2 regions of the Lysinibacillus canaveralius genome follow, and region 2 is predicted to be linked to the other one. Evidence: a T-box and tRNA genes for the amino acid it is inferred to sense, from the RefSeq annotation. Region 2 holds a T-box; the other holds one or more tRNA genes.
What was found. A T-box is a leader RNA that pairs with one kind of tRNA and senses whether it is charged. The one in region 2 lies ahead of AA0Y26_RS15085 (valine--tRNA ligase), so its partner is inferred to be a tRNA-Val.
Positions count from the first base shown of each region.

Region 1: it has a tRNA-Val gene. The T-box ahead of AA0Y26_RS15085 (valine--tRNA ligase) is inferred to sense a tRNA for this amino acid. The anticodon was not compared.

Region 1 covers NZ_CP154840.1:3,447,615-3,454,656, reverse strand. Annotated here, with positions in the region: gene AA0Y26_RS17520 (YqhG family protein) at 1-682, shown strand, start outside; gene AA0Y26_RS17515 (YceI family protein) at 742-1,266, opposite strand; tRNA gene AA0Y26_RS17510 (tRNA-Val) at 1,615-1,687, shown strand; gene AA0Y26_RS17505 (YfiT family bacillithiol transferase) at 1,893-2,402, opposite strand; gene AA0Y26_RS17500 (succinate CoA transferase) at 2,432-3,943, opposite strand; gene AA0Y26_RS17495 (LysR family transcriptional regulator) at 4,132-5,055, opposite strand; gene AA0Y26_RS17490 (hypothetical protein) at 5,389-6,231, shown strand; gene AA0Y26_RS17485 (phosphate ABC transporter substrate-binding protein PstS family protein) at 6,500-7,042, shown strand, end outside.
Region 2 covers NZ_CP154840.1:2,963,333-2,970,374, reverse strand. Annotated here, with positions in the region: gene hemL (glutamate-1-semialdehyde 2,1-aminomutase) at 1-1,095, shown strand, start outside; gene AA0Y26_RS15095 (hypothetical protein) at 1,213-2,028, shown strand; gene AA0Y26_RS15090 (hypothetical protein) at 2,005-2,196, opposite strand; T-box leader at 2,600-3,089, shown strand; gene AA0Y26_RS15085 (valine--tRNA ligase) at 3,131-5,773, shown strand; gene AA0Y26_RS15080 (bifunctional folylpolyglutamate synthase/dihydrofolate synthase) at 5,929-7,042, shown strand, end outside.

The DNA of each region.
Region 1 (7,042 bases), 480 kb from region 2:
ACTGACGGAAGAGATGGATAAAAAAATTATGAATCGACCGTATTATTGGCAATATGTCGAGAGCGCGGGAATAGAGCCGGCACCTCTTCAGCTGACATTAATTACAGATCGGACAAATCTCGAGGATGATATCAAAGGGGAAATGATCCATTTCGGTTCCCCAAGGCTTAGTCTGTTGTTTGAAGCGACAAAGGATTTGGGTGCCTTTGTTAAACTGTATGAGTATACAGGGCATAGGAATGATATAATCCTGACTCCATGGCTGGGCGTTAACTATAAAATTTCATACTACTGTAACCATACGAAGGAAATGATCTATTCGCTCGGCATTAATTTACTGACAGGGCGGGTAGTAGAAAACTTTCAGGAAGAGTTGAAGAATCGGGAACTTCATGCAGACATACCGGAGAACGCCTTTACTGTTCCTTATATTATTAAGCCTGCACGTGCGCTGGATCGTCTTGATATTCTGGTGGAGGAAATGATTATTGAAGATGACCATTCCTGGGCAAAAGCGGCAGAGGCAAGATGGCTGCGTGACTTGGAAGTGCTCGAGTACTTTTATGTGGATTCCGTCACAAAGCCTGAAAGCTATGAGCTTGAGAAGAAGGCGCTGGAGGAGCAATATACACCTCGCATTAAGGTAGATATGGTTAACGGCGGATTGTTTTATTTAAGCTAGGTTGGGACTTATAAAGAGAGAAGCATGCGTACTTATTGGACGCATGCTTCTTTGTATAGTTAAGCTGGGTTGACTTCTAGGTCAACATTAATTTTAATTTCTTTGCCGACTAATACGCCGCCTGTTTCCAAAGCTGCGTTCCATGTTAAGCCAAATTCATCACGGTTAATTTTCGTTTCAGCTTCAAATCCGTATACCTCAACACCCCATGGATTTGTTCCTCTACCATTGAATTCAACATTAAATGTGACTGGTTTTGTTACATCTTTAATCGTTAAGTCACCAGTTACTTTGTAATCATCGCCATCTTTTGCGATATCTGTTGATTGGAATGAAATTGTTGGATATTGATCCGCATCAAAAAAGTCTGCTGAACGTAAGTGGTTGTCACGGTCCTCTGATTTCGTGCTGATTGAAGCTACTTGAATATCAAATGTAATTGTTGCATCTGATAAATCCGATAAATCAGCTGTAGTTACTGTTGCAGAGTAATCTTCAAATACTCCTTTTACCTTTGATACCATCATATGTTTAACCGAGAAGCCAACGTTTGAATGTGATTGATCTACTGTCCAGTTTGTCATGTTTAATTCCCCCTGTTTTGAAATCAAGAATCTCGAATTCGAGATAATTTAATTTGAATATACACGCTCTTTTTCATTTCGTCAAGATGAAATTTAAAATTATGTGAAAGAGGAGAGTAGGATAAACAGCATAAAGTCAGTGCGTCATATTAACGATTGTAATAAATATATTCATTCTGCCGAAAATTCTTTGTTATCAATTATATGGTTCCACGGGGAACTTATTCTTAAAAGTTAGACATTTTTAGGAGACTAAAATACTAAGGAAAAAATATGTTTTTCAGGGATACCCATTCAAAAAAAGATGTGTTATGATTGCTATGTAAGTGATGTCGTTTTAGTATATACGGTCTTGTAGCTCAGCTGGGAGAGCACCACCTCGACAAGGTGGGGGTCGCAGGTTCGAACCCTGTCGAGACCATCAGTTTAACAAGCAGCAAATCCTTAATGCATATGGATTTGCTGTTTTTTTATTTTGCTTTTTACTCTAGGGAGTCATTTGAACAGTTATCCTTAGAACGGCTAACGCATGATAGGCTGCTCCAAACATATTAGTAAGAGGGCAGAGCGACTAATGAAAAAATTGGCTTATCGAAGTTCGAAAAGCCAATTCAACACAGATTGTATTAATTTGATAATGCGATTTTGATATGAGCCAAGTGATGGTTTTCATGCCAGGCTAATTTTGCAACTTTTGCTGCAACTGTTACTTGACCGTTTTTCTGGTGGATAAAAGTTCGGCCTAATTGTTCTTCAGTTAAACTGGATCCTAAAGATACAATGCGCTCATTGATCCCTTCAAGCATTTTAATCGAAGGCTCGACAGGGAGCTTTGTATCCGGCTGGACCGCCCACTTTTCTTCGTCGAACCCCGGTATGGTTGGATTTTCATCTGTTAAAGCCAGCTTCAAACGCTGATACATATTCAGCTGGGAATCTGCAATATGATGAATAAGCTGACGAACTGTCCAGGCACCTTCGCGATATGTTTTGCTTAATTCTTCATCACTTAATGAATCAACCGTTTCTCTTAAGCGTGTTGTGTAAATTTCGATCTCCTTTAGCCAATCTTGAACATTTTCTAATGTTACTTCTTCAGGAACCTGCAGTTGCCCAATTGGGTATCGTACATCCATTTTTAAGCCCCTTTCCTTATTCGTTATTTTTAGTTTTCCTCACTCATTAACATCGTGCCTTTTTCTTTAAGGCTTGTATGGAATGAGAAAGCTTTTTCAAGAATATGCGGAGTATGACCGCCAACCTTTTCTTTTGCTTCTTCAAAGTAAGCGCGTAACTGTGGTCTGTAAGTAGGATGTGCAATTTCAATCAGTTTTTCTGCTCTTTTTACCGGCGGCAGTCCACGCAGGTCAGCATAACCTTGCTCTGTCACAATGACATCTACATCATGTTCTGTATGGTCAATATGTGATACGAAAGGAACGATTGCTGAAATAGCCCCGTCTTTTGCCAAAGATGATGTGACAAAGATTGTAATTTTGGCGTTACGGGCAAAATCTCCAGAACCGCCGATTCCATTCATAATTTTTGTTCCGCTCACATGAGTTGAATTGACATTTCCGTAAATATCTACTTCAAGAGCAGTGTTAAATGAAATAATACCTAACCGGCGGATGACTTCCGGGTTATTAGAAATTTCCTGCGGTCTAAACATAATTTTGTCCTTGTATTTTTCTAAATCCCCGGCTAATGAATCTACACGTTTCTTAGAAAGCGAGAACGAAGTACCTGCTGCAAATTTAACGATCCCTGCATCGATCAAGTCAAAGACACCATCCTGCAGCACTTCAGAAAATACTTCGATATCCTTAAACTGAGAATGCTTCATCCCATTTAAAACAGCATTCGCAACAGAACCTACGCCGGACTGTAATGGGGCTAATGACTCTGGTAAATTTCCTGCCTCCACTTCTCCAGCTAGGAAGCTTAATAAGTGATTGGCAATTTGCTGTGTTTCCTCATTTGGCTCAAATAATGGGGAAGGGATATCAGGCTGCTCCGATAAAACAATTCCTTTTACTTTGTCTGGATTGACTTTAATACCGATTTCTCCAATCCGGTCTGCCACATTGTAAATAGGAATCTCTCTTCGTTCCCCTTGATCTTTCTGTACATAAATATCGTGAAGCCCTTCGTATGCGCTCGGGGCAGAGGTGTTTAGCTCAATGATAACGTTTTCGGCTCTTTCTACAAAAATCGGCGAGTTTCCTACAGAACCTGTCGGAATAATATAGCCTTCCTCCGTGATGGCAGCGGCTTCAATAACGGCATAATCAATTTTTCCTAATGTTCCTTTTCGTACCTCTTCTGCTGTGTGTGATAGATGCTGGTCAATATAGAAAATCTCACCTCTATTGATTTTCCCGCGCATCACAGCATTGCCCTGGTAAGGAACACGTAAGTTAAGGATACCGGCTTCGGCCATTGATTGGTCAGCTGTCGGGCCTAACGAAGCACCCGTATATAAGTTCACCTTAAAGTCTTCTTTCTCACCACGCTTGGAAAGTGCAAGAGGAAATTCTTTCGGCTCACCGAAAAGCGTAAATCCACTCATGCCAAGGTTCATTCCGTCTTCAATCCAAGAAGCTGCCTCCTCAGCTGAAACAACTTTACCCAAAAACGCTTCATTTCTGATGAATTGCTTTAAATCCTTACTCATTAACAATCACCTCATAATTAGTTTTTTACTTGATGAAATGCTGGCAAAAAATTTATAGGCATTCCCAGTTGATGATAAACCCCCTTGCCATATTTATTTCTCATTTTCATGAGTGGCCTTGTCTTCATTGTAAAGAGGACTATACCGTCAGTCTATTACATCATTTCTATGATAATGATAGATACAAACTATAATACAAAATTAGACAAAGATTGCATTGCCTCTTTCTCTGTATGAAAATGAAGCTTTTCGATTTCACGTACTAATAATTTAATATATTCACGTGCTGCATAATTAATAAAACAATTCTTTTTCATTACGAGATAAACGTCCCTAGTCAAAGCTGGTTTTTCAATACGCTGGAAAAATAAATCCTCTGTATCATAAAATTCGTACAATGTACGTGAGACAACACTAAGACCGACATCATTTCGAACTAGATTCAGAATCGATTTAATACTAGACGTTTCAATGATCGGCTCTAACTTCTTACCAAATTTAGCGCTGGTCTTATTAAGCAATTTTCTGCATTGATGACTGTTCGGAAATAAAATAAGAGGGCTATCTAAAACAGAAGAAAAGGAAACTTTTTGTTCTTCCTTCTGTTGACTGCTAATCAGATAAAATTCTTCCTCATACAATTTTGTTACTTGCAGCATATCATATTGATCAAGCTGAAAACCTATACCAAAATCAGCCTGATTTTCGAGGACAGCCTTTTCTACTTGATCTGTAGTTTCAATAAGCACTTTAATGCTTGGATACAGCTGGTTAAATTGAATACACAAAGTAGATACCAAATCCGTTATTTCTCCTGGCAGCACAGCAATCTTCAATTCTCCCATTTCTACTTTCGAAAATGCTGTAATCTGCGAAGACATACTTTGGATGGAAGCTTGAATATTTAACGCCTCTCGCTGGACAATTTCTCCGACCCTCGTAAGTTCAATTCTCTTCCCAACTCGGTTAAACAACGAATAGCCTACCTCTTTTTCAAGCATCTTAATTTGATGGCTTAAAGTGGGTTGTGAGATTCCTAAATTTTCAGCTGCCTTCGTAAAATGCAGTTCTTTACTAACCATTAAAAAATACTCTAAATGTCGTAACTCCATGCCGCTTCAGCCCTTTTTAGTGAATTTTCATCCTTGTTTACATAGTTGTTTCATCCAGTACTCTAGTTGTTTTCTTTACTGGAATTATTTCATATTGTGACCCTAAAAAGCAAAAAGGTCCTGAATATGCTTTTCCATCGCGCTCGATTGCTGAATACAGTACCTCGCTATCTGCCTGTTAAATGTTTTGAAAAGAAGCGTTTCTGTACCCGTATCTATAACCGTGGATATTCGTAAATACCTGTTTTCACTTACTATACTCTTTTCGTCAAATACACGCCGTACCCCAATCAACATATGATATAGAACCGGGAATATTGAAGGAGGAAAGAGATGGGGTTATCTATGAACGGCAGCCGACACTCACGTGTATTTATAAATAATGATCAGCTGATTGACAATAATCAGGTTGAGTATAAGAGTGATTATTTGGCGGAATTTGTGAAGGAACAGCAGGCATCAAATGAATTGCTTCACCGGGCTATCCGTGTACTGAAGCAGCACCATACAAATGTGACAGTAAGACAGATGAATAAATGGCGGGTGATCGACAAGCAGCTTGGTGAGCTCAATGGCCAGCATGAGAAAGTGGAGCAGCACATAACGGGCTGGCTGGAGAAGCTGGAAAACCAAAATCAGGAGCTCCAAGCGACTGTCACTGTGGAGCAGCAGGAGATTAAAATGCTGCTGGAGCAAATGGAGCATGTCGGGAAAACATATACAGAACTTGAACAGAAGCTGGATGAATTAACAGGTACAAATCAGAAAATGACGGATCGTCTGGATCAACAAACGACGGTGAACGAAGAAATGATCAGCCGTTTAGATCAGTATCAGGATCTCCAGGAGGAAATTTCCCAGCAGCTTGATCAGTTCACCTTGGTCACAGATGAGGTGATGAACCGATTGAAGCAGCTAGGAGGTTCGCATGAAGAAGTGATGAGCAAAATGGATGAGCATCATGACCTCCAGCAAACGATGGCGAATCAGGTTTCTACTATAGAAGAAACACAGAAAGACTTGATCGATCGGGTAGAAGGCCAGGAGGGGGTAATGGACAAATTAATGCGCCAAGTTCACCATTTACGTTCTATTCTTTATGAACGCACTAATTTCCTGGAAGAGAAGATGGAAAAGGCGTATGAGCAATTTAACCGAATTTATATGAAAAATTAAAGCCAGGCACGAGAATTTGATTCAATTTTATATGTAAGATGAAACGACCTTGAGAGATCAAGGTCGTTTTTAATTTCGAGTAGAAGAGAGAGTCAAATGAATTTTACAATGATTTACAATAATTAGCTAGTTGTTAGAAAAGTCTAAATATTGTTCACCGAATTTTCAAATAGAAATAAACTTTTTACACTACGTTTACAAAACATCCATCGAACGTTAATAAATATCCTTTATTCTAAAACTAGATTAAAAGTCATGGAGGTACCGAATGATGAAAAGGTGGATGCAACTAATTTTGCTGATGACGATGGTCGCACTACTCGCTGCATGTGGAAAAGATAGCGCACAGGAAGCAGCGGCAGGAGCAACGATTGCCATTTCGGGTTCGACATCCGTTGGGCCATTAGCAGAGAAGCTTGCGATGAAATATGAAGAGCAGGAAGCAGTGAATATCGAAGTAAACCAAATTGGTTCCTCGGCAGGAATTACAAATGCAACGACGGGTGTTTCGGAAATCGGTATGTCTAGCCGTGATTTAAAAGAAGAAGAAAAAGCAGAGCTAGAGGAAGTAGTCATTGCCTATGACGGGATTGTGGTTGTCACACACCCGACAAATAAAGTAGATAATTTGACAATGGATCAGGTGAAGCAAATTTTTACGGGTGAAGTGACGAACTGGAAGGAGCTTGGCGGTGACGATATGGAAATCGTGGTTGTTTCGCGTGAAGATGGTTCAGGTTCACGTGATGCATTTCAGGAAATCGTCGGTTACTCTTCAGGTGAATTAATTCGTAATGCAATCGTAGCAAGC
Region 2 (7,042 bases):
ATTTTGGGACACTCTGAGCCAAACGTTGTAAAAGCAATACAGGAGCAAGCAGCGAAAGCTACTTCGTTTGGAGCACCGTCGCTATCAGAAAATCAATTGGCTAAACTTGTAATGGATCGTGTACCTGGAATCGAAATGATTCGCTTTGTTTCCTCTGGTACAGAAGCAACGATGTCAGCGCTTCGTTTAGCACGCGGCTACACAGGGCGTGACAAAATCCTGAAATTCGAAGGTTCTTATCATGGCCATGGCGACTCTTTATTAATTAAAGCAGGTTCAGGTGTAGCAACACTTGGCTTGCCGGATTCACCAGGGGTGCCAGCTGATATTGCAAAAAATACATTAACAGTTGCGTACAATGATTTAGAGTCTGCAAAAGTAGTATTTGAAAAGTTCGGCAGCGATTTAGCTGCGGTAATCGTGGAACCTGTTGCTGGGAATATGGGGGTTGTACCACCAAAGCCAGAATTTTTAAAAGGTTTACGTGAGTTAACAGAAAAGCATGGTACTGTCCTCATTTTTGATGAGGTGATGACAGGCTTCCGTGTAGATTATGGCTGTGCCCAAGGCTATTATGGGGTTACACCGGATTTAACAACATTAGGAAAAGTAATCGGCGGTGGGCTTCCGGTAGGAGCATTTGCAGGGAAACGAGAGATCATGGAAAAAATCGCACCGGCTGGTCCAATTTATCAGGCAGGAACATTATCAGGAAACCCGCTTGCTATGACTGCGGGCTATGAAACATTATCTCGTCTGACGAAAGATTCTTATGAATATTTCAAAAAGCTAGGGGATCAGCTGGAAGCTGGCTTCCGTGAAGCAGCTGCGAAATACAATATTCCGCATACAGTTAACCGTGCAGGTTCTATGATCGGTTTCTTCTTCACAAATGAAGACGTAGTTGATTTTGAGTCTGCTAAAATGTCTGATCTGGCATTGTTCGCTGAGTATTTCAAATTGATGGCGGAAGAAGGTATCTTCCTGCCCCCGTCACAATTTGAAGGCTTGTTCATTTCAACGGCACATACAGAAGAACATATTGCCAAAACGGTAGCTGCTTTCCATAAAGTATTTGAAAAACTTGCACGATAAGATAGTTTTGTTTGCTAACGTTGATATGAAAAAAGAAGCAGCTGTGAAATACGAATACTAGCTAAATAATGAATAAATCCCTCCTTTCCGCATACGGTGTTGCAAGGAGGGATTTTTTTGTCACAAACGATGGATTGGCATGTGAAGGAAACATTTACATTTCCTAATGACTTCGGGTGCGTAAAAGATGTGAAATTAATAAATGTCCAGGCAAACTGGGAATGCGAACAATTGCCTGAGGAGCTCCGCATACAAGGTATCTATCATATAATGGCGAGGGTAGAGTTTGACCGACAAAAGCATGCCCGCCCGGAGATGGGCACGCTGATTGAACATGTAGATGTAATGGAGGATGAAGGGTACTTTGAATATGCCTTACCATTTCGATTGGAGCTGCCGAAGATGGAATTAAAAAGTTTACGGGTTGAAGATATTCAAACTACTTGCGGTGATGCTTTTGATATCGCCTGGCAGGTGATGTGTGTTTATGATGAAATTACAACTACAGAAGTAACAGACCATGAAAAAATCTTTATCGAAAAAGCGGTTGAAAGCTCCGGAAAAGACATTCAAGAAATACGTAAAGCAAAAGCAGTAGAAGATGTAATGGAAAGCAGTGTGAAAGAAATGATTGAAGTAATAGCTGAAAACATTCCTGAAAACATTCCTGAAAACATCCCTGAAGAGATTCCTGAAGAAGTTACGGAAGAAGCTGCTGAAAATAGAGTAGATGAAATCACTAAAGAAATTACTGAAGAAATTGCAGAAAAAATTGCTGTGAAAGTGGTAGATGAAAGCCATGAAGAGCTCATAGAAGAGCGCGATGAAGAGTTTATGGATGAAAGCCGGCAGGAATCTACAGAGTTTCTGTTCCACTTAGAAGATGGATATCGAAAAGAATCCTTTCCGTTAAATAAAGTCCGTAATCAGTAGATACGCAATCAGTCCCAACACACACAGTAAGATAAAATCCCATGTTGTTGGGAAGAACAATGTACGACAGCCCTGGAAAACAGTGATCGGTATGATAATTGTCCGGCAATAAAAGCGAGTTTTCCGAAGCCATGGCGGTAGTAAGTAAGGGTTGTAGTGTTTTCTCATAATATAACTCCTTTCGTTAAAAATGAAGGCTATCCTGAAGAGGGGTAGTCTTTTTCAATTCTATGAAAAACTTTCTTGTAACGAACAATTCCTGACCAGGCATACATGCAGCAAGAAGCATATCAAATAAGCAGAAGTAGTTTCTGTTTGCAGGTCCCTTCACGAAAGAAAAAGGTATCGTACCTTTTATTTTGTAATCAGTATAAACTTTCAAAAAAATCTAGTTACCATAGTTTATTCCGAAGACCATCCGCACGACACACTCTGTTATCTCATGCTTTTACCTATCATAAGAAGAGTCTCTTTTATAAAAAATGTGATTAGTTTAATGAAAAAGGGTCATGATATGTAACAAAGCTTGAAAAAACAGCATAAATTGATTACAATAGCAGGTAACTAAATATGTGATGCAATGATTGGGAAGAGTAGAATGAACGCCCTTTGTTAGAGAGGAAACGGTAGCTGAAAAGTTTCCAAAGCGGCCCATTTGAACGTAGCCTAGGAGCAGCCTTTATGAAATGATAGTAGTAAAGTGCCGGTTAAACACCGTTAACGAATGAAGAGCCAAAATGGAAAGCCATGCGAACCCTTGACAGATGAATGGCGCAAAAGAAAGCGTTTGTCAGTCAAGGAACGACGAAATGAGGCAGCCGGAGTGAACATACAGTTCATAAGGATTGCTGAATGAGGAGTGACGCAGAATGCGAACCCTTGACAGATAGAAGGCGCAAAAGAAAGCGTTTGTCAGTCAAGGAACGATGAAATGAGGCAGCCGGAGTGAACATACGGTTCATGAGGATTGCTGAGTGAAGAGTGACGCAGAATGCGAACGCTTGACTTGCGCCGTTTTGGAATTAAAGGTGGTACCGCGAACTAACTCCCTCGTCCTTTTGTTGACGAGGGAGTTTTTTATTTTCTACAAGGAGGAGTCATTATGACAGAAATCACAATGCCGACAAAGTACGATCCCAAAGGCACTGAAGCTGGCCGCTATGAATGGTGGTTAAACGGGAAATTTTTCGAAGCACAACCTGAAAGCGGCAAGGAGCCGTATTCTATTGTTATTCCACCACCAAATGTAACAGGTAAATTACACCTTGGTCACGCATGGGATACAACATTACAAGATATCATTATCCGCATGAAACGCATGCAGGGATATGATGCATTATGGCTTCCTGGTATGGACCATGCAGGCATCGCAACACAAGCAAAAGTAGAAGAAAAGCTACGGGGTGAGGGCCTTTCCCGCTACGATTTAGGTCGTGAAAAATTCTTAGAAAAAACGTGGGAGTGGAAGGAAGAGTACGCTTCTCATATTCGAGCGCAATGGTCTAAGCTAGGTCTTGCCCTGGATTATTCCCGTGAACGATTCACATTAGATGAGGGCTTATCCGATGCGGTAAAAGAGGTCTTTGTAAAGCTATATGAAAAAGGCTTAATCTACCGTGGTGAGCGTATTATCAACTGGGATCCGGCAGCGAAAACAGCGTTATCTGATATTGAAGTAATTCATAAAGAGGTAGAGGGTGCATTCTACCATATGGAATACCCATTAGCTGATGGCTCTGGTAAATTACGCGTTGCAACAACACGTCCGGAAACAATGCTTGGTGACTCCGGTGTAGCTGTACACCCTGAAGATGAGCGCTACAAGCACTTGATTGGCAAAACGGTCATTTTACCAATCGTAGGTCGTGAAATTCCAATCGTAGCAGATGATTATGTAGATATGGAATTCGGTACAGGTGTTGTAAAAATGACACCGGCACATGACCCGAACGACTTCGAAGTAGGGAACCGCCACAACTTAGAGCGTATTTTAGTAATGAATGAAGACGGAACAATGAACGACCTTGCAGGCAAATATGCAGGGATGGACCGTTTCGAATGCCGTAAGCAAATCGTAAAAGACTTGCAGGAGGCAGGTGTACTTATTGAAATTGAGCCACACGTACACCAAGTCGGACACTCTGAGCGTTCGGGTGCAGTTGTAGAGCCGTATCTTTCAAAACAATGGTTTGTTAAAATGGGCCCACTTGCTGAGCAGGCACTTGCGATACAGGAAAACGAAGAAGAAAAAGTAAACTTCGTACCAAATCGTTTTGAAAATACGTATAATCGCTGGATGGAAAATATCCATGACTGGTGTATTTCTAGACAGTTATGGTGGGGGCATCAAATCCCAGCTTGGTATCACAATGAAACAGGTGAAATTTATGTAGGCAAGGGAGCACCTGCTGATGCACAAAACTGGACGCAAGATGAAGACGTGCTTGATACTTGGTTCTCATCTGCATTATGGCCATTTTCAACAATGGGCTGGCCGGATGAAACAAATGAAGAATTTACACGCTACTATCCTACAAGCACATTGGTAACAGGCTATGATATCATCTTCTTCTGGGTAAGCCGTATGATTTTCCAAGGAAAAGAATTCACAGGTGAACGTCCATTTAAAGATGTACTGATCCACGGACTTGTACGTGACGCGGAAGGCCGCAAAATGTCGAAATCTCTAGGTAATGGGGTTGACCCAATGGATGTGATCGACCAATATGGTGCGGATTCATTGCGTTACTTCCTGGCGACAGGTTCTTCTCCTGGTCAGGACTTACGCTATACGACAGAAAAAGTAGAAGCTACTTGGAACTTCATCAATAAAATCTGGAACGCCTCTCGCTTTGCCTTGATGAACATGGAAGGCATGTCATACAAGGAAATCGATTTATCAGGTGATTTATCTGTAGCGGATAAATGGATTCTATCTCGTTTAAACAATACGATTGAACGCGTAACAGCATTGTCCGATAAATATGAATTCGGTGAAGTAGGCCGCGAGCTGTATAACTTTATTTGGGATGATTTCTGCTCATGGTATATTGAAATGGCGAAATTGCCTCTTTACGGTGAAGATGAAGCAGCGAAGAAAACGACACGTTCTGTTTTAGCGTATGTACTAGATCAAACAATGCGTCTGCTGCATCCATTTATGCCGTTTGTTACAGAGGAAATCTGGCAGCATTTGCCGCATGAAGGAGAGTCTATTACAGTTGCAGCTTGGCCAACAGTACGCCCTGAATTTGACTTTGAGGCGGAAGCCGGCGATATGAAACTGTTAATGGATATCATCCGTTCTGTACGTAACATCCGTGCGGAAGTAAATACACCGATGAGTAAGCAAGTACCGCTTTATATTTCAGCGAAGGACGAAGCGACAGCATTAGTACTTGAAGCAAATAAAGCGTACATCGAAAAATTCTGTAATCCAGAAACACTTGAAATCGGTGTAGGTATTGAAGCACCGGGCCAAACGATGTCAGCCGTTGTTTCCGGAGCAGAATTGTTCTTACCACTAGCAGGTTTAATAAACGTTGAAGAGGAAATCGCACGTTTACAAAAAGAGCTTGAAAAGTGGGCGAAGGAAGTTAAATTAGTAACAGGTAAGCTTTCAAACGAAAAATTCGTTTCAAAAGCACCGGAAGCATTAGTGAATGCTGAACGAGAAAAGCTTGCGGATTATGAAGAGAAATACACAACAGTTGAGAAGCGTCTAGCTGAACTGAAAAATATGTAGTAAATAGGGAGATGCCAATCCGGCATTTCCCTTTCATTTGTTTCTAGACAAATCGACCTGATTATTAGACAATGTGAAAGGATTAACGGACAAAATCATCGATGGCGCCATGCCAAATACATAATACATATAATCAATCGCTGGGAGGCTTGACGATGTTTCAAACAATGAAAGATTGTACGGATTTTATTTTTACATTGAAGGCAAGCCAATACAAGGGACAGCCGCTTGAGTCAGCACGAAAAATTTTAGCGGCGTTAGGAAACCCAGAGGCTTCTACACGCTTCATTCACTTTGCAGGGTCGAATGGAAAGGGCTCTACGCTGAATGCAACAAGGGAAATTCTGATGGAACATGGTTTGAAGGTCGGTGCCTTCATTTCTCCCCATCTAGAGAGACCAAATGAACGGATTACAATTAACAAAAAACAAATAGCAGATGAAGACTTTTTGTACTTTGCTAATAAAATAGTGGAAATTGTTCATCGGCAATTAGATGGGATGTTCCCAAGCTTTTTTGAATTTATGACATTGATTATGTTCCAATATTTCGCACAGGAAAAATTGGATGTAGCACTTATTGAGACAGGAATTGGCGGCCGTCTTGATACGACAAATGTGCTAACTCCAGATGTCAGCGTCATCACTACAATTTCTCTGGAGCATACAGATATGCTGGGTGATACGATTGCCGAAATCGCCGGCGAAAAAGCGGGAATTATTAAGTTAGGAAAGCCTGTGGTCGTAGGGGTTAGGGATGCAGAGGCACGAGAAGTGATCTGTAAGGAAGCAAAGGAGCGTCAAGCACCGCTTTATATGTTAGATCAAACAATTCATTTAGAAAAGCAAGCAGAGCGGCAATTGCTCACTTATAAGGCTTTGGATAGGAAGATGGAGGAGGTTTATGTTAGGATGGCTGGTGCTCATCAGCTGGATAATGCTGCTTTAGCCATTACAGCAGCACTCCTGTATGACCCCTCGATTAGTGAAAAGACAATTCGCACAGGATTGGGGAAAGCTAGTTGGGAAGGGCGTTTTGAACGGATAGCACCTCAAATAATACTTGACGGGGCCCATAATCCTGAAGGAACAGCCGCCTTACTTCAAACGCTCTCTCAAGTAGAGCCGGACAAGCGATATAAGTTTGTCTATGCAGCCCTCCAGGATAAGGACCATCAGGTGAGTATCCAGTTGATGGAAAGTATGGCATGTGAAATGTACTTTACTGAAATTGATCTTCCACGTGCTGCTAAGGCAGAGGTTCTGGCAG